DNA from 3 places in the Azospirillum lipoferum 4B genome. Region 1 is predicted to be linked to each of the others. Evidence: predicted binding sites of a transcription regulator. Region 1 holds the regulator's gene; each other region holds the start of a gene.
What was found. The regulator PhoB, encoded in region 1, activates phosphate uptake and scavenging genes when phosphate is short. The targets are predictions, from matches to a motif close to TNTCATAAAACTGTCA.
Positions count from the first base shown of each region.

Region 2: pstS (phosphate ABC transporter substrate-binding protein PstS) is a predicted target of PhoB. The motif match lies at 4,762-4,777, and genes of this name have one in related genera.
Region 3: AZOLI_RS02340 (HesB/IscA family protein) is a predicted target of PhoB. The motif match lies at 5,005-5,020, and genes of this name have one in related genera.

Region 1 is NC_016622.1:2,820,887-2,828,415, forward strand. Features, by position in the region: gene AZOLI_RS13100 (ABC transporter ATP-binding protein) at 1-450, shown strand, start outside; gene AZOLI_RS13105 (ABC transporter permease) at 605-3,130, shown strand; gene AZOLI_RS13110 (Bax inhibitor-1/YccA family protein) at 3,276-4,013, shown strand; gene AZOLI_RS13115 (SAM hydrolase/SAM-dependent halogenase family protein) at 4,094-4,822, opposite strand; gene phoB (phosphate regulon transcriptional regulator PhoB) at 4,938-5,642, opposite strand; gene pstB (phosphate ABC transporter ATP-binding protein PstB) at 5,752-6,498, opposite strand; gene pstA (phosphate ABC transporter permease PstA) at 6,626-7,529, opposite strand, start outside.
Region 2 is NC_016624.1:64,504-72,032, forward strand. Features, by position in the region: gene trkA (Trk system potassium transporter TrkA) at 1-965, opposite strand, end outside; gene AZOLI_RS27445 (glutathione S-transferase N-terminal domain-containing protein) at 1,199-1,804, shown strand; gene AZOLI_RS27450 (methyl-accepting chemotaxis protein) at 2,111-4,708, shown strand; gene pstS (phosphate ABC transporter substrate-binding protein PstS) at 4,919-5,986, shown strand; gene pstC (phosphate ABC transporter permease subunit PstC) at 6,099-7,088, shown strand; gene pstA (phosphate ABC transporter permease PstA) at 7,093-7,529, shown strand, end outside.
Region 3 is NC_016622.1:500,779-508,307, reverse strand. Features, by position in the region: gene purB (adenylosuccinate lyase) at 1-353, shown strand, start outside; gene AZOLI_RS02370 (BolA family protein) at 525-764, shown strand; gene grxD (Grx4 family monothiol glutaredoxin) at 853-1,188, shown strand; gene rarD (EamA family transporter RarD) at 1,348-2,274, shown strand; gene AZOLI_RS02355 (TetR/AcrR family transcriptional regulator) at 2,278-2,943, opposite strand; gene AZOLI_RS02350 (alkene reductase) at 3,079-4,209, shown strand; gene AZOLI_RS02345 (hypothetical protein) at 4,358-4,870, opposite strand; gene AZOLI_RS02340 (HesB/IscA family protein) at 5,193-5,588, shown strand; gene nifU (Fe-S cluster assembly protein NifU) at 5,645-6,568, shown strand; gene nifS (cysteine desulfurase NifS) at 6,584-7,529, shown strand, end outside.

The DNA of each region.
Region 1 (7,529 bases):
GGGATCGTCTTCCAGGCTTTCCATCTGGTCCCGACCATGACGGCGCTGGAGAATGTCGCCATCCCGCTGGAATTCGCCGGGGTCGCCGACGCCTTCGACCGCGCCCGCATCGGACTGGAGCAGGTCGGCCTGGGCCACCGCATCCACCATTATCCCGGCCAGCTTTCGGGCGGCGAGCAGCAGCGCACCGCACTGGCCCGCGCCTTCGTGACCGAGCCGTCGCTGCTTTTGGCCGACGAGCCGACCGGCAACCTCGACATCGACACCGGCGCCACCATCGTGAAGCTGCTGTTCGATCTGGCCGAACGGCGCGGCACCACGCTGGTGCTGATCACCCACGACCCGAGCCTCGCCGCCCGCTGCGACCGGACCGTCCGGCTGGCCGACGGCCGCATCGCCGACGACGGGCAGGCGGCACGGCGCGCAAGGCTGCAGGCGGCGGGGGAGTGAGGGGGATGATGGTCCAAGCGCAGGGTGCCCCCTCCCTCCCACGGCTTCGCCGCGGGTCCCTCCCTCCCCCGCTTCGCGGGAGAGGGACGAATTGCAGTGCAGCGGCAGTCCCCTCTCCCGCGAAGCGGGGGAGGGTTAGGGAGGGGGCAACACGATGACCAACCTCACCCTTGCCATCCGCCTTGCCCGGCGGGAGCTGCGCACCGGCCTGAAGGGCTTCTGGGTCTTCCTCGCCTGCCTCGCCCTTGGCGTCGCGGCCATCGCCTCGGTGCAGTCGGTGTCGAGCGGGCTGCTCGACGGGCTGGCCAATGACGGGCGCTCCATCCTCGGCGGCGACGTCGCGTTGCGGCAACTCTACAGCCCGCCGGCCGACGAGCAGATGGCGGCGCTGACCGCCGGCGGCCGGGTGTCGACCTCCGCCGAGATGCGGGCGATGGCGCGCGCCGATGACGATGTCCGGTCTTCGCTGGTCGAGCTGAAGGCGGTCGACGACGTCTACCCGCTCTACGGGACTGTCACACTGGTGGGCGGCGGCGACCTGCAGGACGCGCTGGCACAGAAGGACGGCCGCTGGGGTGCGGTGATCGAGGCGAGCCTCGTCGACCGGCTGGGCGTGAAGACCGGCGACACCATCCATGTCGGCGAGGGCGCCTATCGCGTCGCCGCCGTGCTGGACCGCGAGCCGGACCGCGCCTCCTCAAACGCCTTCTCGCTTGGGCCGCGCCTGATGGTGGCGCTGCCGTCGCTGCAGGGCACCGGGTTGCTGCAACCCGGCAGTCTCACCTGGTGGAGCGCCAAAGTCGCGCTGCCGCCGGAAACCGACCTGAAAGCGTGGCAGGAGAGCCTGCGCACCCGCTTTCCCGACGCGCCCTGGCGGATGCGCGACTACACCAACGCCTCACCGCAGATCGAGCGCTTCATCGACCGCATGACGCTGTTCCTGACGCTGGTCGGGCTGACGGCGCTGCTGGTCGGCGGCGTCGGGGTGGGCAACGCCGTGCGCAGCCATCTGGACTCACGCGCCCGCACCATCGCCATGATGAAGTGCATCGGCGCGCCGGGCGCCCTGGTGTTCCAGCTCTATCTGGCGCAGATCCTGGTGCTGGCGTTGCTGGGCATCGTCATCGGGCTGGCGCTGGGCGCCGTGGCGCCGCTGGCGCTGGGCCGTCTGCTCGACGGCGTGCTGCCGGTGTCCGCCCAGATCGGCGTCTATCCCGGCGCCCTGGCGCTGGCCGCCCTCTACGGCGTGCTGACGGCGCTGACCTTCTCGCTCTGGCCGCTCGGTCGGGCGCGGGAAGTGCCGGCGGGTGCCCTGTTCCGCGACGTGATCGCCCCGGCCGCTGGCCGGCCGCGCCTGCCCTATACGCTGGCGATGATCGGCTCGGCGGTGGCGCTGGCCGGGCTGGCGGTGCTGACCGCGCACAACAAGCTCTTCGCCCTGTGGTTCGTCGGCGGCTCCATCGCCACCTTCATCGCCTTCCGCGTCGCGGCCGCACTGGTCACCTGGGGGGCGAAGCGCGTAGGCCGCGTCCGTCGTCCGGGATTGCGGCTGGCGCTCGCCAACCTGCACAGGCCGGGCAACCCGACGGCGGCGGTGGTGCTGTCGCTGGGGCTCGGCCTGACGGTGCTGGTCGCCATCGCGCTGATCCAGGGCAATTTCTCCCGCCGGGTGTCGGAGACGATCCCGCAGGACGCCCCCAGCTTCTTCTTCGTCGACATCCAGCGCGACCAGTTCGACCCCTTGCGCGACCTCGTCACCGGCATTTCCGGCACCAGCGCCTTCGAGGCGGTGCCGAGCCTGCGCGGCCGGATCGAGCGGGTGAACGGACAGGAGGCCGAAAAGGCGCTGGTCAACCCGGAGCAGGCCTGGATCCTGGCCGGCGACCGCGGCATCACCTATTCGGCGACGCTGCCGAAGCATTCCACCATCACCGCCGGCAGCTGGTGGGCGGCCGACTATGCCGGCCCACCGCTGATCTCGATCCACCAGAGCGTCGCCGAGGCCTTCGGCATCGGCCCCGGTGCCACGCTGTCGATCAACATCCTGGGCCGCAGCATCGAGGCCACGGTCGCCAACGTCCGCGCCGCCGATTTCAGCAGCATGGCGATCAACTTCACCATGGTCTTCGCCCCCGGCACGCTGGAAGGCGCACCGCAGACCTGGGTCGCCACCGTCCGCGCGACGCCGGATGCCGAAACGCAGGTGCAGCGCGCTGTGCTGCAGCGCTTCCCCAACATCACCATGGTCCGGATCAAGGACGCGCTCGACACCGTGTCGGAGATGCTGGGCCATATCGGCACCGCGGTGCGCATCGTCGCCGGCATCACGCTGACCGCCGGCACGCTGGTGCTGGCCGGCGCGGTCGCCGCCGGCCATCGCCGCCGGGTCTACGACGCGGTGGTGCTGAAGGTGCTGGGGGCGACGCGCGGCGACGTGCTGCGCGCCTTCCTGCTGGAATACGGGTTGCTGGGCCTGCTGACCGCGGTCATCGCCGGCGGCATCGGCACGCTGACCGCCTGGGCGGTGCTGCGCTTCCTGATGCATTGGGAGTGGAGCTTCCTGCCGTCGGCGGTGGTCACCACGGCCTTGCTCAGCACGGCGATCACACTCGCTTTCGGGTTCTATGGTACTTGGCGGGCTCTGGGCCAACCATCCGCGCCGTTGCTTCGGAACGAGTGACTCATACGGCGGAACGCCATAGCAAAAACGAATCGTGAAAGCTTTTTCATCTTGGAAAACCGCTGCCGATTCCTATTGAACCGAATTGCGGACTCGCCAATATGTCATGGCGACGGGATCACCCTATTCCACCGAGGAAACCAACATGGCAGACCCGACCTATAACCGCTTCGCGACCGCAGGCCGCGCGACAGATCGGGGATACTTCGACGAAGGCCTGCGCCAGCACATGCTGCGCGTGTACAACTACATGGGCGCCGGCCTGATCCTGACGGGCCTGGTCGCCGCGCTCGTGTCGTCCAGCCCGGCCATGATGGCGGCCATCTTCGGCACTCCGCTGAAGTGGGTGGTGATGCTGGCCCCGCTGGCGTTCGTGATGGTGCTGTCCTTCGGCATCCAGCGCCTGTCCTTCGCATCGGCACAGATGATTTTCTGGGCCTACTGCGGCGCGATGGGCCTGTCGATGTCGGCCATCTTCCTGGTCTTCACCGGGGCGTCGATCGCGCTGACCTTCTTCGTCACCGCCGCGACCTTCCTGGCGATGAGCCTGTACGGCTACACCACGAAGGCCGACCTGTCGAAGATGGGCTCGTTCCTGATGATGGGCGTCATCGGTCTGGTGATCGCCGGCTTGGCGAACATCTTCTTCCAGTCGCCAGCCCTGCACTTCGCGATCTCCGCCATCGGCGTGCTGATCTTCACCGGCCTGACCGCCTACGACACCCAGGCGATCAAGGAAAGCTACGCCGAGGGCTACGATCACGAGAGCACCGGCAAGCTGGCCCTGATGGGCGCCCTGACGCTGTACCTGGACTTCATCAACCTGTTCCAGTTCCTGCTGCAGTTCCTGCTGCAGTTCCTGGGTCAGCGCAACAACGACTGAGCCTGAAGACGCCTGATCGGACAAGCATCGCATCAATACAGCAGCCGCCCGGAAGCACCCGCTTCCGGGCGGTTTTCTTTTCAGGACCCGACCGTCACCGCATCGCCGACCTTGAGACCAAGCGCTTGATCGGCCCGCCCGCGGTTGACGGCGATCTCGGCCAGCCCGTTGGAGTTCTCGTACCACAGCGGCTCGCCCGGCCCGACGGCGCCGAAGGTGCGGGCGCGGGCGATGCGGGTGCCGGCGGCGGTCAGCATGGCGGCGGCGGGCAGGGTGGACGCCCGCATGCCGGTCATGGCGTTGCCGTAGACATCGACATAGACGATGCGCGCCAGCTCGTCCGGCCAGTCGGGGCGGTCGATGGCAGCGAGGGTGAGGCGGCTGCGCTGCACCGGCCGGCCGGTCGCCAGATCGGCGGCCACGGGGGCGAACAGGTCGCGGCCGTGGAAGCTGGCGGACAGCCGGTCCGGAATCCAGTCGATGGTCCAGGCCTTTAGCGACGTTGCGCGGCGGGCGATCAGGGCGAAGAGGCCGTTGTCGGGGCCGACGAACCACCGCCCATCGGCCTCCACCATCACCGGCCGCCGGTCGGTGCCGACACCCGGATCGACGACGCAGAGAAAGACGCTGCCGGCGGGGAAGGCCGGGGCGTAGGCGGCCAGAAGGTAGGCCGACAGCTGCGGGTCGAAGGCGGGGGCGTCGGCGAACAGGTCGATGACCGGGACGGTTGGCGCCTGCTGCGCCAGCACCGCCTTCATCTGGCCGGTGTAGGGGCCGGAGAGGCCGAAGTCGGTGAAGAGCAGGATCATGGAGGGCATTCTCACCAGTGTCGGCGGTCTTGCCCCCACCCTAACCCTCCCCCGCTGGGCGGGGGAGGGGACAAGTGCTTGTGCGGGGGAGGTTAGGCGGGGATCTGACCCCGAATCACATCGACTTCGTATCCAGCGCGTAGCCTGCCGACCGCACGGTGCGGATCAGATCCAGTTCTTCCTCTTCGTTCATCGCCTTGCGCAGGCGGCGGATGTGTACGTCGACCGTGCGCGGCTCGACGTACACGTCATGGCCCCACACCAGATCGAGCAGCTGTTCGCGCGAGAAGACGCGGCCGGGATGCTGCATGAAGTGGCGCAGCAGGCGGAATTCCGTCGGACCGAGATGTACGTCGCGCCCATTGCGGCGTACGCGGTGGGCGGCCAGATCCATCGTCACGTCGGCGAAGGTCAGCACCTCGTCCGTCATGCCGGGCGAGGCGCGGCGCAGGACCGCGCGCATGCGGGCCACCAGCTCGGTCGGGGAGAAGGGCTTGGTGATGTAGTCGTCGGCGCCGGAATTCAGGCCGCGCACCCGGTCGCCTTCCTCGCCGCGGGCGGTCAGCATGATGATCGGGATGTCGCGGGTCTTGGCGTTGCGGCGCAGCTGGCGGCAGACCTCCAGCCCGCTCATCAGCGGTAGCATCCAGTCGAGCAGCACGATGTGCGGCGTCTGTTCGCCGGCGGCCAGCAGGGCCTCCTCGCCGTCGCTGGCGGTGGCGACGCGGAAGCCTTCCTTTTCCAGGTTGTACTTCAACAGCGTCAGAATGTCGGCCTCGTCCTCGACGACCAGGACGAGCGGCTTCAGGGCCGCGTTCATGGAGGCTCCGTTCACAGCGCGCGTCTCGACGTTAACCGGCATGGGACAGCCTTTTCAACAAAGGAGGGAAGGGGCGCAAAATCAGGCAAGGCTTTTAGGAGCAGGGCTCTCAGCCGTAGCGGCCGGTGATGTAGCCCTGGGTGCGCTCGTCGCGCGGGTTCGTGAAGATTTCCTCGGTGTCGTCGCACTCCACCATCTCGCCCAGATGGAAGAAGGCGGTGCGCTGCGACACGCGGGCGGCCTGCTGCATGTTGTGGGTGACGATGACGATGGTGTAGTTGGCCCGCAGCTCGTCGATCAGCTCCTCGATATGGGCGGTCGCGATGGGGTCGAGCGCCGAGCAGGGCTCGTCCATCAGGATCACCTCGGGGCTGACGGCGATGGCGCGGGCGATGCACAGCCGCTGCTGCTGGCCGCCGGACAGGCTGGTGCCGGGCTCGCGCAGGCGGTCCTTCACCTCGCCCCACAGGCCGGCGCGCTTCAGCGAACTCTGCACCACCTCGTCCAGCTCGTCGCGGCCGGAAGCCAGGCCGTGAATGCGCGGACCATAGGCGATGTTGTCGTAGATCGACTTCGGAAACGGGTTCGGTTTCTGGAACACCATGCCGACGCGGGCGCGCAGCTGCACCGCATCGACCGCCTTGCCGTAGACGTCCTCGCCGTCCAGCGCGATCCGTCCCTCGACCCGGCAGCCCTCGACGGTGTCGTTCATCCGGTTCAGGCAGCGCAGGAAGGTCGACTTGCCGCAGCCGGACGGGCCGATCAGCGCCAGCACCCGGCTCTCGTGGATGTCGAGGTCGATGCCCTTCAGCGCCTGCTTGGCACCGTAGAACACCTTCACCCCGCGGGCGGTCATCTTGTTGGGCAGGACGGCACCGGACTGCTGCCCAGGGTGTTGACCGGGGCGCTGGTCGCCGCGGGGCCGCAGCTTCAGCGGACTCGGGATGCCGCTCGGGATGCCGCTCGTAATGCTCATGGGGCGCTCACCACCGTCTCTCGAAAATCTTGCGCAGGATCACGGCCGTCCCGTTCAGCAGGATCAGGACGCCGAGCAGGATCAGGATCGCCGCCGAGGTGCGTTCGGTGAAGGCACGCTCCGGGCTGTCGGCCCACATGTAGATTTGAACGGGCAGCACCGTGGCACTGTCGGTCAGCCCATGGGGCACGTCGACGATGAAGGCGACCATGCCGATCATCAGCAGCGGTGCCGTCTCGCCCAGCGCGCGGGCCATGCCGATGATGGTGCCGGTGAGGATGCCGGGCATCGCCAGCGGCAGCACATGGTGCAGAACCGTCTGCAAGGGCGAGGCGCCGATGCCCAGCGCCGCCTCGCGGATCGACGGCGGCACCGCCTTCAGCGCGACGCGGGCCGAGATGATGATCACCGGCAGCGTCATCAGCGCCATCACCAGCCCACCGACCAGCGGCGCCGAACGCGGCATGCCGAAGAAACCCAGGAAAACGGCAAGACCCAGCAGGCCGAAGATGATCGACGGCACCGCGGCGAGGTTGTTGATGTTCACCTCGATCAGGTCGGTCCAGCGGTTCTTCGGCGCGAACTCCTCCAGATAGACCGCGGCGGAGATGCCGACCGGCACCGACAGCGCCATGGTCACCAGGAGCGTCAGCAGCGAACCGACGATGGCGCCGCCGATGCCTGCCTGTTCCGGCTCGCGGCTGTCGCCGGCGGTGAACAGGGTGGTGTTGAAGCCCTGCGCCAGCGCGCCGGAGGCCAGCAACGCATCGGCCGCGGCGATCTTGGCATCGCTGAGCCCACGCTCGCTCTCCGGCAGGTCGCGGCGGTAGCGGCCCTTCACCAGCTGGTCGATCTCGTCGTCGGCGCGCACCCAGACGGTCAGGGTGGTGCCGACCAGCGCCGGGTTCTTG
Region 2 (7,529 bases), on a different replicon from region 1:
AGAAGCGAGGTGAAGACGTTGGTCTCGTCGTCGTTGGTGACGGCGACGATGGTCTCGGCCCGGCCGACCTGCGCCTCGTCCAGGATCTCGTGGTCCAGCGCATCGCCGTTCAGCACCACGGTGCTGGAGCGCAGCGAGCGCGAGATCAGCTCCGCCCGCTCCGCGTTGCCCTCGATCATCTTGATGGAGATGCCGTGCATGTGCCGTTCGACGATCTTCGCCAGGTTGAAGCCGACATTGCCGCCGCCGGCGATGACCAGCCGGCGGGCCGGCGCCTCGCTGTGGCCGAACAGGGCGACGACGCGGACGATGTCGGCGGTGCGGCAGACCAGATGCACGTCGTCGCCCAGCCGCAGCATGTCGTTCCCCTTGGGCACGAAGCCGGTGCCGTCGCGGAAGACGGCCAGCACCGCCGCGCGCACGTCCGGGAACATCTCGGTCAGGCGGCGCAGCGGCGTGTTGAGCAGGGGCGAGCTGTTCGTGCAGTGGACGCCGATCAGATGCACCTTGCCGTCGGCGAGCGGCACCATCTCGAACGCGCCGGGGGAGCGCAGGCGCCGCGCGATGCTGTGGGCGATCTCCACCTCCGGCGAGATGACGACGCTGATCGCCAGATGCTGGGCGGAGAACATCGACGACCATTCCGGCTGCAGATAGGCCTGCTTGCGGATGCGGGCGATGCGCAGCGGGATGTTGAACACCGAATGGGCCACCTCGCAGGCCACCATGTTGACCTCGTCGGAATGGGTGACGGCGATCAGCATGTCGGCATCCCGCGCGCCTGCCTGGGCCAGCACATCCGGGTGCGAGGCATAGCCGACCATCCCGCGCACGTCGTGACTCTCGTCCATCCGCTGCGCCAGCTCGGTCGAGGTGTCGATCACCGTGATGTCGTTGTCTTCCAGCGCGAGGTGCCGCGAGATGCTGGCCCCGACCTGCCCCGCTCCACAGATGATCACCTTCATGCGCCTGCCCCCGGCCTGTCCACGCTGCACCCCGGCCCAACCGGCCGATGTCAGCAAATGACGGCAATGGCGAAGCGTTGCAAGTCAAAGCGGATCCGACAGGACCGAGGCGGCCGGGAGCGGGGCGCAAAACCTTCGCCCGGCTCCGTCCATCGAGCGCTCCCCCGGCGGGCGGTTCGGTGGCAGGATGCGGGGCGGAGCCTCCGTAAACCGACATCACCGAAGGAACATCCATGTTGAAGCTGCGCTGGAGCCCCACCTCGCCCTATGTGCGCAAGGTGATGATGGTCGTCATCGAACGCGGGCTCGAGGACCGGGTGGAGCGGGTGGTGACCGATCCCTGGTCGGCCGATACCGACCTGCCCAAGGAGAACCCGCTGGGCAAGGTTCCCGCCCTGACGCTTGCGGATGGCACCACCCTGTTCGACAGCCCGGTCATCGTCGAGTATCTCGATTCGCTCGGCGACCGGGCGCCGCTGTTCCCGCCGGCCGGGCCGGCACGCTGGACCGCGCTTCGGTTCCAGGCGACCGCCGACGGCATCTGCGACGCCGCCATCCTCCGCCGGCTGGAGTCCATGCGACCCGATGGCGAGAAGTCGGCGGCCTGGATGGAGCGCCAGCGCAAGGCGGTCGCCCGCGCGCTCGACCTGCTGGAAGCCGACGCGGCGGCGCTGGCCGGCGAGGACACCATCGGCACGCTCGCCGTGCTGGCGGCGCTCGGCTATCTGGATTTCCGCTTCGGGACCGAGGATTGGCGCGAAGGCCGGCCGGCGCTCGCGGCATGGTTCGACAAGGCATCCGACCGCGACAGCCTGCGGTGCACCGCACCGCCGGTGTAACGCTTGCAATAAGAGGGATGTTCTTCTCCGATAACGCGCAGTAATGCGGCGCCCGATGCCGGCGGGCGCCGCTGGAGCATCGCCGCGCTGTTTACGTTCGATTCACCATGACAGGCGGAAGATCGGCAGTCTACCGTCGCCAAAGCGGTCGATTTCGCGGGCGCAACGATGTTTCGATTGTGCGTCGCGAAAACTTCACCGAACCGTCACCCAAACATCCAAAGAGAGGGTCTACCCATGGCGTCGGCCGGCCTGCGGAGAACCGCGGGGCCGGTGCCGACAACCTCCAGACCGTGGGTGGCCCACATGGCAGATCGCGCCGACCAGCGCCGGCGATCCGGCATCAAGTCGAAAATGCTGATCGCCTTCGGCACCGTGGCGGCACTGCCCTGCATCGCGGCGGTCGTCGGCTGGATGTCCTATGGCGCGGTCCGGGGCCATGTCGCCGACATCACGGGAACGCAGGTGCCGGTGCTCAGCGCCGCGCACGGCCTTGCCACCACCACGGCGCGGGTCCTGGCGCTGGGGCCGCTGATCGACGCCGCATCGTCGGAGGAGGACCTGACCAGGCTGCGCAGTGCGGCGGCGGGCCAGCGCGCGGAGCTGGACGGCCAGCTCGCCCGGCTGGCCGACGGGCATGGCGACATCGGCCGCATGGGCGAGCTGGCGGCCACCGCCCGCTCGCTGTTGGGCACCGTCGACGCGTTGGGCGCGGCGACCGGCCGCCGGCTGAGCCTGCAGGAACAGCGCAGCGGCCGGCTGGCCGAGTTGAGCGACGCCCATGCCCGGCTGCTGGCGGCGCTGAAGCCGGACATGCAGGCCTCGCGCGAACAGCTTGCCCAGGCGATCACCGCGATGGTGGAGGCGACCTCGCAATCCTCCGAGACCATCGGCGGCGAACTGGGGCAGACGGTGATCCCACTGTTCCAGCTGCGCGGCGCGGAGGCGGCGCTGGCCAAGGCGCTGCTGATCGGCGCCTTCGAGACCGACCGGTCCAAGGTGATGTCGCTGTCCACCGATTTCGATTCGGCGCTGTCCGACCTGCAGGGCGCCCTGCGCCCGCTGGCGAAGAGCGAGGCGGCCGCCCCCGTCATCGCGGCGATCAACGAGCTGACGGCATATGGTGACGGCGACAAGAGCGTCTACACCCGCCGGGTCCGCCAGCTGACCCCCGGCATCCCGGAGGAGGAAGCGCGCAAGCTTGCCGAAGCGCAGGCCGCCGCGGTCGACGAGATCGTCCGGCTGGACCGCGACGCCAACAGCCGCATGCTGCCGCTGATGCTGAATTCCCGCGGGCGCATCGCCGAGGCCGGGAACGCCATCGCGGAGCGGATGCAGGATCTTTCCACAAATGTGGTGCCGGAAGCCCAGCACCGCTACACCGTGCTGAGCGGCCTGATGGCCGACGCCAACCTGCTGGCCGGCAAGCTGGCCGAGGCCGGCAACGCGGAAACGCTGGCCCGGCTGTCGGCCGCACGCCGCACGCTGGATCCGCTGGCGGCGACGATCCGCAAGACCTTGCAGGAGTCGCAGGGCGATCTGGGCCCGGAGGTCCGCCGGCTGGCCGAGAATCTGCTGGAGCTGGGCTTCGGCGAGGTCGGCATCCTGGCGCTCCGCGGCGGCGAACTGGCCGCCTATGCCGAGAATGCCGCGCTGATCGACAACAACCGCAGCACCGGCGCCGCCCTGACCGGCATGGTCGACACGCTGGTGGAGTCGGCCGAAACCGCGACCGCCGAGGGGGCCGCCGCCGCCCATGACGCGCTGGAGCGCACCAACGAGATCCAGATCCTGCTGGCGACGGCCGGCGTGCTGCTGGCCGGGCTGATCGTTTCGCTCTATGTCGGGCGCCGGGTGGTCGGCCGGATGGAGGCGCTTGCCGACGCCATGCGCCGGGTGGCCGGCGGCGACCTGACGGTGGAGCAGAAGGCCGAGGGCAACGACGAGATCACCGACATGGCCCGCGCGCTGTTCGTCTTCATCGCCAACGCCCGCGCCATGGAAGAGGCGCATGAGAAGGTGGAGATCGAACGCCGCAACGCCGCTTCGGCCCGCCGGACCAGCATGCTGGAGATCGCCGACCAGTTCGAGCGCAACGTGCTGAGCAGCGTGGAGACCCTGGCGGAGGCCGCCCGCGTGATGGCCGCCCGCGCCCGCTCGCTGACCGACATCGCCGCCAATGCCAACGACCGGGCCGACGCCGCGATGCAGCTCTCCGGCGAGATGGCGGCGGGGATCCAGCAGGTGGCGACCGCCGCCTCGGAGATTTCGCAGTCGATTGCCGAGATCAGCAAGCGCACCGGCGAATCGGCCCGCATCATCGGCGACACCGCCGCCGGGGCGGAGCAGGTGAAGGCCACCGTCGCCGACCTGTCGAGCACGGCGGGGGAGATCGGCACCGTGGTGGGGCTGATCGACGAGATCGCCGGCCAGACCAACCTGCTGGCGCTGAACGCCACCATCGAAGCGGCGAGGGCAGGGGAGATGGGCCGCGGTTTCGCGGTGGTCGCCGGGGAGGTGAAGGCCCTTGCCGGACAGACCGCCCAGGCCACCGCCGAGATCGCCCGCCAGATCGCCGCGACCCAGGCGGCCAGCCGCCAGACGGCGGAGGTGGTGGCGACCATGACCGGCAGCGTCCAGCGCATCGAATCGAATGCCTCGGCCATCGCCGCGGCGGTGGAGGAGCAGGCGACCATCACCTCCAGCATCGTCGACAGCTCCCACCGCGTTGCCGTCGGCACCCAGGCGGCGTCGGACCATGTCGCCGGCCTGTCGGAGGCCGCGGCCAAGGTGCGCGCCCAGGCCGGCGACGTGCTGCAGGTGGCGGAAAGCCTGTCGCAGGAGGCGACCAGCCTCGGCTCCGCCGTGCATCTGTTCCTCCAGGAAATCCGGGCCGCGCGATGACGGTCGCGACGATTGTCCCGATGCCGTTGCAGCCCCGGTCACGAACGGGTCGGTTTCATAAAACTGACACGTAAACAAAACAAACCCGTCACCAGCGGTGGCTATGGTCACCGCGACGAAGAAGGCGGGTTACGTCCTCCGGCGAAGGCCGGGCTTTTCCACAACCCAACGACACCGTCCAAACCTATCGGGAGTTTTGCCGTGAAAACCATGACCTCGGCGTTCGTTCGCTGCGCCGCCTTTGGTGCCCTGGCCGTTCTGTCCGTGTCGGTCGCCCCGCTGTCGGTCGCCTCGGCCGCCGACATCTCCGGCGCCGGCGCCACCTTCCCGTATCCGATCTATGCCAAGTGGGCCGACGCTTACAAGAAGGAGACGGGCACGGGCCTGAACTACCAGTCGATCGGTTCGGGCGGCGGCATCAAGCAGATCAAGGCCAAGACGGTCACCTTCGGCGCTTCGGACATGCCGCTGAAGCCGGAAGAGCTGGAGCAGGCCGGCCTGATCCAGTTCCCGATGATCATGGGCGGCGTCGTTCCGGTCGTGAACCTGAAGGGTCTGAAGTCGGGCGAGGTCAAGCTGTCGGGCACGGTTCTCGCCAACATCTACATGGGCGAGGTCACCAAGTGGAACGACCCGCAGATCAAGGCGCTGAACCCCAACGTCAACCTGCCGAACACCGCCATCGCGCCGGTGTACCGTTCTGACGGGTCGGGCACCAACTTCCTGTTCACCGACTACCTGTCGAAGACCAGCCCGAAGTTCAAGACCCAGATCGGCGCCAACACCTCCGTCCAGTGGCCGGCCGGCATCGGCGCCAAGGGCAACGAAGGCGTGGCCAACATGGTCAAGCAGACGGACGGCTCGATCGGCTACGTCGAATACGCCTACGCCAAGCAGAACAACATCACGTATCTCGGCCTGCAGAACAAGGACGGCAAGACCGTCGTTCCGAAGATCGAGGCCTTCCAGGCCGCCGCGGCGAACGCCGACTGGGCCAACTCCAAGGGCTACTACGTCATCCTGACGGACGAGCCGGGTGCGGACAGCTGGCCGATCACCGGTGCCAGCTTCATCCTGATGTACAAGAACCCGCAGGATGTCGCGACCTCGGCCGAAGCGCTGAAGTTCTTCGACTGGGCGTACAAGAGCGGCGCCAAGATGGCCACCGATCTGGATTACGTGCCGATGCCGGACTCGGTCGTCTCGCTGGTTCAGAAGACCTGGTCGCAGTCGATCCAGGCCGACGGCAAGCCGATCTGGACCGCGTCGGCCAAGTAACCACGGCCAACCCGACCCCGGGATGCGCCGGCAGACGGCGCGCCCCGGGGGCATGATCCGCCGGTGGGGTTGGAAATTTCGCCGACCCCACCGCACGCCTCACGGAGCGGCCATGACCGAGATCGCGCTGACCTTGACCGACGCACACGCTTCCACCGCCCGACGGGCCCGCCGCCAGCGCCTGCAGGATGCGGCCTTCCGCAACGCCACCCTCTTCTTCGCCCTGCTCGTCCTGTTCATCCTGGGCGGCGTCACGATTTCTCTCATCGACGGCGCGCTTCCGGCACTGCGCGCGTTCGGCTTCGGGTTCGTCACGACCGAAGTCTGGAACCCGGTGTCGGAGGAATTCGGCGCGCTCGCCCCCATTTACGGCACGTTGATCACCTCGGTCATCGCCATGGCTGTCGGCATCCCGGTCAGCTTCGGCATCGCGCTGTTCATCACCGAGATGTGCCCGGCCTGGCTCAAGCGCCCGCTCGGCGTCGCCATCGAGCTGCTGGCCGGCATTCCCAGCATCATCTACGGCATCTGGGGCCTGTTCGTCTTCGCCCCCTTCATGCAGTCGACCATCCAGCCCTTCCTGATCTCCACGCTTGGTCAGGTCCCGGGCATCGGCAACCTGTTCATGGGCCCGCCCTACGGCATCGGCATCCTGACCGCCGGCCTGATCCTGGGCATCATGGTGCTGCCCTTCATCACCTCCATCACCCGCGACGTCTTCGAGACGGTGCCGCCGATGGTGCGCGAATCCGCCTACGGGCTGGGCGCCACCACCTGGGAAGTGGTGTGGAACGTGGTGCTGCCCTACACCCGCACCGGCGTGATGGGCGGCGTCATGCTGGGGCTGGGCCGCGCGCTGGGCGAGACGATGGCGGTCACCTTCGTCATCGGCAACGCGCACCGCATCAGCTCCTCCATCATGGCGCCGGGCACGACGATCTCGGCCTCCATCGCCAACGAATTCACCGAAGCGGTCGGCGACGTCTACACCGCCTCGCTGGTGGCGCTGGGCCTGATCCTGTTCCTGTTCCTGATCACCTTCACCGTGCTGTCGATCGCCAAGCTGATGCTGCTGCGCCTGCAGCGCAAGGCCGGAGTCTGAGGCCATGAGCATGACAAGTTCCGCGGCGCTCGCCGCTCCGGCCGGCGGGCTGTACAACCGCCGCCGTGTCGTCAACAAGGTGGCGCTGTCGCTTGCGCTGGGCGCGGCCGGCTTCGGCCTGTTCTGGCTGGTCGCCATCCTGTGGACGCTGCTCTACAACGGGCTGTCGGCCATCAACATCGCCCTGTTCACCGAGAACACGCCGCCGCCGGGCGGCGAGGGCGGCCTGCTGAACGCCATCTTCGGCAGCGTCATCATGACCACGGTCGCCACCCTGGTCGGCACGCCGATCGGCATCATGGCTGGCACCTACCTCGCCGAATTCGGCCGCGACCGCAAGCTGGCCGAGGTGGTGCGCTTCATCAACGACGTGCTGCTGAGCGCGCCGTCGATCATGGTCGGCCTGTTCGTGTACGAGGTGATGGTCATCCGCATGGGCCA
Region 3 (7,529 bases), 670 kb from region 1:
ACGCCACCGTCACGCTGGACTTCGCCCTGGTGCGCCTGACCGGCATGATGGAAAAGCTGGTGGTCTATCCGGAGCGCATGCAGAAGAACCTGGACGATCTGGGCGGTCTGGTCTTCTCGCAGCGCGTGCTGCTGGCGCTGACCCAGGCCGGCATGAGCCGCGAGGACAGCTACAAGGCGGTGCAGCGCAACGCCATGCAGGTGTGGGAAAAGGGCGGCAACTACCTGGACCTGCTGTCTGCCGACCCCGACATCGCCAAGCATATCGGCCGCGACAAGCTGGAGCCGATGTTCGACATGACCTACCACACCAAGCATGTCGACACGGTCTTCAAGCGCGTGTTCGGCGAGTGACCGTCTGATGGGGTGGGCCGTTGGGCCGGGCCGTCGGGGCGTCTTCCGCATTCCGGCAAATATTTGCCGGTGGATGACAAACGGCCCGCCCGCACCTACTCTATCCTGAGAAGCAAGTGCCCGGGCGGGGCAATCCTGAACAGAGCCCTGAACAGAACGAGGATTGGACCCATGGCGATGGAAGCCGCCACGATCGAAAAGCTCATCAAGGAGGGCATCCCGGACGCGGTCGTCGAGATCGCGGATCTGCGGGGCGACGGCGACCACTATGCCGCGCTCGTCACCTCCGCCGCCTTCAAGGGCAAGAGCCGGGTGCAGCAGCACCAGATGGTCTACGCGTCCCTGCAGGGGAAGATGGGCGGCGAACTGCACGCCCTGGCGCTGACCACAGCGGTGCCGGAAGGCGCCTGAGGTCAGAGCCGCCGGAAGGCGCCTGGACACACGTCGCAACGGACAAGGCCCCGGCAGCGCCGGGCCGAATCGGAAGGGTTATCGAGTCATGGTCGATCAGAACGTCGTCGAGCGCATCAAGCAGGATATCGAAGGCAACGATGTCGTGCTGTACATGAAGGGGACCCCGGTGTTCCCGCAGTGCGGTTTCTCCGCCGCCGTCGTCCAGGTGCTGAGCCATGTCGGCGTCAAGTTCAAGGGCGTCAACATCCTGGAGGATCCGGGCCTGCGCCAGGGCCTGAAGGAATACTCGAACTGGCCGACCTTCCCGCAGCTCTACGTCAAGGGCGAGTTGGTCGGCGGCTGCGACATCGTCCGCGAGATGTACGAGTCGGGCGAACTGCAGACCCTGCTGGCCGACAAGGGCGTCGCCACCGCCGCCTGACACGGTCGCTCCTTCGGGCACCACAGCGAAAAGCCCCGCTCCGGCGGGGTTTTTTGTTGGGTGAATGGGGCGCGAGGCGGCAGTGATGCCGGTTGCGCAGCCCGGCCATGTCCGGCCGCCCGCTGCCGGATTGCACAAACAATGTGCTAAACGGACGGTATGGTTCAGACTCCGCCGCCCGCCAAGGCCCCGACCTCCACAACCGCGGCGTTCGTCGCGGCGCTGGCCTCCTACCTGATCTGGGGGCTGGTCAACCCGGTCTTCTTCAAATCGCTGGGCGATGTCGGCGCGGTGGAGATCGTGGCGCACCGCGTGGTCTGGACGGTGGTGCTGGTCGGCATCGGCGTGCTGGCCACCCGCGGACCGGCGGCAATCGTGGCGGCGGTGGGAAGCTGGCGCCGGCTGGGCGTGTTCCTGGTCACCACGCTGCTGGTCACCACCAACTGGACCGTCTTCATCTGGGCGGTGGTCAACAGCCGGCTGGTCGAAGCGAGCCTGGGATATTTCATCAACCCGCTGGTCAATGTGCTGCTGGGCGTGCTGTTCCTGAACGAACGGCTCAGCCGCGGGCGGATCCTCGCGGTCGCCATCGCCGCGGCCGGCGTCGGCAGCCTCGTCGTCAGCTATGGCGCCGTGCCCTGGGTCGCCCTGTCGCTGGCGCTGTCCTTCGGTTTCTATGCGCTGGTGCGCAAGAAGGCGGCGGTCGATCCGGTGGTCGGCCTGCTGGTGGAAACCGCGCTGCTGCTGCCGGCCGCCCTCGGCTATCTGCTGTGGCTAGGCGGCAGCGGGGCCTTCGGCCATGAATGGGGGGAGAGCACCCTTCTGGTGCTGGCCGGGCCGATGACCGCGGTGCCGCTGGTGCTGTTCATGATCGGCGCGGCGCGACTGACGCTGACCACCATGGGGCTGCTGCAATATGTCGGGCCGACCGGGCAGCTTCTGCTGGGCGTGCTGGTCTATGGCGAGGCCTTCACCAGCAGCCATGCCATCGCCTTCGCCTGCATCTGGGTGGCGCTGGCCGTCTTCACCGCGGACGCTGTGCACAGCCATCGCGCCGCCACCCGCGCCGCCGCCGCTGCGGAATAACCGTTACCGCGGCGTCAGGCCGTAGGCGATGGTGTGGGCCAGCGTGCCGACCATGGCGCAGATGCCGGCCTCGTCGCGGCCGAACACCACCTGATCGAGGAAGCCCAGCCCGAAGCTGAGCGTCGCGATGCCAGCCGCCACATTGGCGAGGTCGGCGTCGGCGGCGATGGCGCCGCGGTCGCGGAACCCCTCCAGCCGCTTCAGCAAGCAGGGAATGCGGCTTTGCGACAGGGTGCGGGCCATCTCGTCGGCAACCGCCTGATCGACCAGGGCGCGGGCCAGAACCACGCGGGTGAAGTCGCGGCATGCCCAGCTGTGCCTCAACTGGGCGTGCAGGAAGCGGGCAAGGTCAGTCTCCAGATCCTCGTCCGGCGGCGGCAGGTGGCAGCCGCCCGATTCCTCGCGCCAATAGCGCTCCACCACCGCCACCAGCAGCCCGCTCTTGCCTGAGAAATAGCGCTGGATCAGCTGTTCGTTGACCCCGGCCCGCCCGGCGATCTCGCGCGTCGTCGCCGCGTCGAAGCCGCGCTCGGCGAACACCACTTTGGCGGCGTCGAGCAATGCGCCCTCGGTCGCGGCCCGGTCCCGCTTGCGCGCCCCGCCTTCGCATCCACCGTCAGTGGCGCCGTTGCCCGGGCAACAGCCGTCCCCATCCTTGCTTGCGTCCAAAACCCGTCCCTCTCCCGTGATGCCGCCGGTTCGATAATAAGTATGCAGATACATACTTGACAAGCGGCAGGCTCCGGTTCAAGTATGTACTCACATACATACAAGTCGCTTCGCCCAACAGGGGGTAGTCCCGCCATGCCGCAGAGCACCGACACGCACAGCACCGCCGCTCCGGATCTGTTCACCCCACTGCGCCTCGGCGCGATCGAGCTGCCGAACCGCGTCGTCATGGCGCCGATGACCCGCAGCCGCGCCGGCGAAGGCAACTGCCCGACCGCGCTCACCGCCGAATACTATGCGCAGCGCGCCTCGGCCGGCCTGATCATCACCGAGGCGACGCAGGTCTGCGACACCGCCCAGGGCTATCCCAACACGCCGGGCATCCACACGGACGCCCAGACCCTGGCCTGGCGCGCGGTGGCCGACGCCGTGCACGATGCCGGTGGGCGGATCGTCACCCAGCTCTGGCATGTCGGCCGCATTTCCCATCCGCGCTTCCAGCCGAACGGCGCCGCGCCGGTCGCCCCCTCGGCCATCGCGGCGAAGGGCCAGCTCTACACCGGTGCCGGCATGGAGCCGTTCCCGGTGCCGCGCGCCCTCGAAACCGCCGAGATCCCCGGACTGGTCCGCCATTTCGCCGATGCGGCCAAGCGCGCGGTGTTCGATGCCGGCCTGGACGGCGTCGAGATCCACGCGGCCAACGGCTATCTGATCGACCAGTTCCTGCGCGACAGCACCAACACCCGCACCGACCGGTATGGCGGAACGGTGGAGAATCGCTGCCGCTTCCTGCTGGAGATCCTTGAGGCCACGGCCCATGCCGTCGGCGCCGACCGCATCGGCGTCCGCCTGTCGCCGACCGGTGTGTTCAACGACATGAAGGACAGCGACCCGCTGCCGCATTTCCTGGCGATCACCAAGGCGCTGAACCCGTTCAATATCGCCTATCTGCATGTGATCGAAGGACGGCCCGGCCACCACATGGCCCCGCCGGAAGGGGCGCCGCATGTGGCGTCCGCCCTGCGTGCCGCCTTCAAGGGTCCGTTCATCCTGAATGGCGGCTACAGCCGCGGCGATGCCGACGCCGCACTCGCCAAGGGTGAGGCCGACGCGGTCAGCTTCGGCGAGGCCTTCATCTCCAACCCGGACTTGCCCGTGCGCTTCCGTGCCGATGCGCCGCTGGCCGAGCCGGACCGCACCACCTATTACGGCGGCGACGCCAAGGGCTACACCGACTATCCGGCCCTGGAATCCGTCGCCGCCTGACCGGTTTGCGGCCCCACTGCCCCGGCGGGGCCGCAATACCTCCCGACGTGAGAGAGCGCGTCGTGAGAGCGTCGTGAGACGCAAATCCCCGCTGCCCCCGGCCCGGTTCCCCCCTGGGCCGGGGGCCTTTTTTATGCGGAGGCGGCCTCTACGCCGCCCCGCCCTCTCCGTCCAGCCCGCGGGCCAAGGCGGCGATGGTGCCGTAGCCGACCTGATCGGCCGGGTCGATCTCCGCCATCTTGGCAAGGATCGCCAGCGCCTTGTCGCGGTTGTGGCGGCGCAGTTCGATGAAGGCCAGCGCCTTCATGGTGAACAGGAAGAAGCGCGCCGGCCCGGCCGCCGTCCAGTCGGTGGAGCGCGCGGTCAACTGCGACCAGTCCGCCTGAAAACCGCCCTGGAGTGCGGCGGCATCCAGCCCGATGCGGGCCACCCGCTCCGCTTCCCCCAGCTTCTTGCGATTGAAGTAGAATTTATAGAGCGCATAGAAGACCGGCAGCACCCGCGGCCCCTTGCGATGCGCCTCCCACAACAGCGACTCGCAGACCTCCGGCACGTCACGGGCCTTCACCGCCTCCTGCAAAAGTTCGTCGATCTGTTCGGGCACGTCGCCGAAGGCCATGCGGCCGTTCGACATCCTGAGTTCGATCGGTTCGTCGCTCATCGCTTCCCTCACCTTTCCGCTGCCTGGATTTTCTGTTGAGAAAATCAACCATCCGACGCACCGACGACGCCACATGGTACGCGCGCGGGCACAGGGAAAGACCACAATATTTTTGTGCGGCGAAGTGTCGCGGCTGTCGCAAAGCCGACACGAACCAAACCCGACAAAAACGTTTGAACGCGAAACATTGTCGGACTATCGCCACGCCCCTCCGACCTGACAATCATTGCAAATCAATGCTTTGTCTGTTTGGCACACCGCTTGCTTTATTCCCCGTCAGATCGGCCGGCACCCCCGGCAACGCGGCTTGAGGAGGCGGGACATGGTGACTCTGACGGATGCGGCGGTTTCCACCCTGGAACAGGTCCTGGCGAAGTCGGGTGGTGCGGCGGCCGGCTTGCGGATCGCCGTGACCGACGGCGGCTGCGCCGGCCTGAAATACCAGATGGGGCTGGAGGCGGCGGCCGGCGACGACGACGCGGTGCTCAGCTTCGGCCCGGTCACCATCTTCGTCGACGCCAACAGCCAGCCCTTCCTCAGCGGCGTGGTGGTCGATTTCGTCGAGGGCATCGAAGGCTCCGGCTTCAAGTTCGACAACCCGAACGCGACCAGCAGCTGCGGCTGCGGCAAGTCCTTCTCGGCCGGTGAAGGCGGTGGCGGCTCCTGCTCGACCTCCTCGTCCAGCTGCGGATCGTCGACCCCCTATTCGACGCACTGAAGTCTCCCCGGACACTCTTCCCCTAGGCGCGCACCCCACGGAAAGGCAGCAGCGACATGTGGAACTACACCGACAAGGTCAAGGAACACTTCTTCAACCCGAAGAACTCCGGTGTCCTGGACAGCGCCAACGCGGTCGGCGAGGTCGGCTCCATCACCTGCGGCGACGCGCTGCGTCTGATGCTGAAGGTCGATCCCGACACCCAGATCATCCTGGATGCGAAGTTCCAGACCTTCGGCTGCGGCTCGGCCATCGCCTCCTCCTCGGCGCTGACCGAGATGATCATCGGCAAGACGGTGGACGAGGCGCTGACCCTGACCAACCGCGACATCGCCGAGTATCTGGGCGGCCTGCCGCCGGAGAAGATGCACTGCTCCGTCATGGGTGCGGAGGCACTGCGTGCCGCCATCGCCAACTACAAGGGCGAGGCGTGGGAAGACGACCATGAGGAAGGCGAGCTGGTCTGCAAGTGCTTCGGCATCGACGCCGCCATGATCGAGCGCGCGGTGAGCGTCAACGGCCTGACCACGCTTGAGGAAGTCACCCACTACACCAAGGCCGGCGGCTCCTGCCAGACCTGCCACGAGAAGATCGAGGAGGTGCTGGAAGAGGTGCTGGCGAAGACCGGCGCGCTCAAGCCCGCCAAGAAGCATGCCCCCGGCACCGTCGGCCTCGACGCCATCAAGCCGCTGGAGCCGAAGGCGGAACCGACCGCGGCGCCCAAGCTGACGAATGTCCAGCGCATGCAGGCCATCATGTCTGCCATCGAGGAGATCCGGCCGCAGATCCAGCGCGACGGCGGCGACGTGGAACTGGTCGACATCGACGGCAAGGACATCTACGTCCGGCTCTCCGGCGCCTGTTCCGGCTGTTCGCAGTCGGCCGGCACGATGATGGGCGTGCAGATGAAGCTGGTCGAGAAGCTCGGCGAGTTCGTGCGGGTCAAGCCCGCGTCCCTCATGCCGGCCCACGCGGGCTAAGGGGAGCGCCAAGCCATGAGCCAGGGAATCTACCTCGACAACAACGCGACCACCCGCGTCGATCCGGAGGTGCTGCAGGAGATGCTGCCGCTCTTCACCGAGCATTTCGGCAACGCCTCCTCCATGCACGGCTTCGGCGCCGCGGTGGGCGGCAAGATCGAATGGGCGCGCTGCCAAGTCCAGGCCCTGCTGGGTGCCGCCCATGACAGCGAGATCGTCTTCACCTCCGGCGGGACGGAGAGCGACAACACCGCCATCCTGTCGGCGCTGGAGGCCTACCCGAAGAAGCGCGAGATCGTCACCAGCGTGGTCGAACACCCCGGCGTGCTGGCGCTCTGCGAGTATCTGGAGAAGAAGCGCGGCTACAAGGTCCACCGCATCCCGGTGGACGGCAAGGGCAACCTCGACATGGAGGCCTACCGCGCGGCGCTGTCGGATCAGGTCGCCATCGTCTCCATCATGTGGGCCAACAACGAGACCGGGACGATCTTCCCGGTGGAGGAGCTGGCGCGCATGGCGAAGGAGGTCGGCGCCCTTTTCCACACCGACGCGGTGCAGTCGGTCGGCAAGATCCCGGTGAAGCTGGCCGACAGCGCCATCGACATGCTGTCGCTGTCCGGCCACAAGCTGCACGCCCCCAAGGGCATCGGCGCGCTGTACGTCAAGCGCGGCCTGCGCTACCGCCCGATGCTGCGCGGCGGCCATCAGGAACGCTCGCGCCGCGCCGGCACCGAGAATGCGCCCGGCATCGTCGGGCTGGGCGCCGCCGCCCAGCTGGCGCTGGTCCATATGGGCGACGAGAACACGCGGGTGAAGGCGCTGCGCGACAAGCTGGAACAGGCGATCCTGGCGGCGGTGCCGAGCTGCTTCGTCACCGGCAACCCCGACAACCGCCTGCCCAACACCTGCAACATCGCCTTCGAGTATATCGAGGGCGAGGCGATCCTCCTGCTGCTGAACG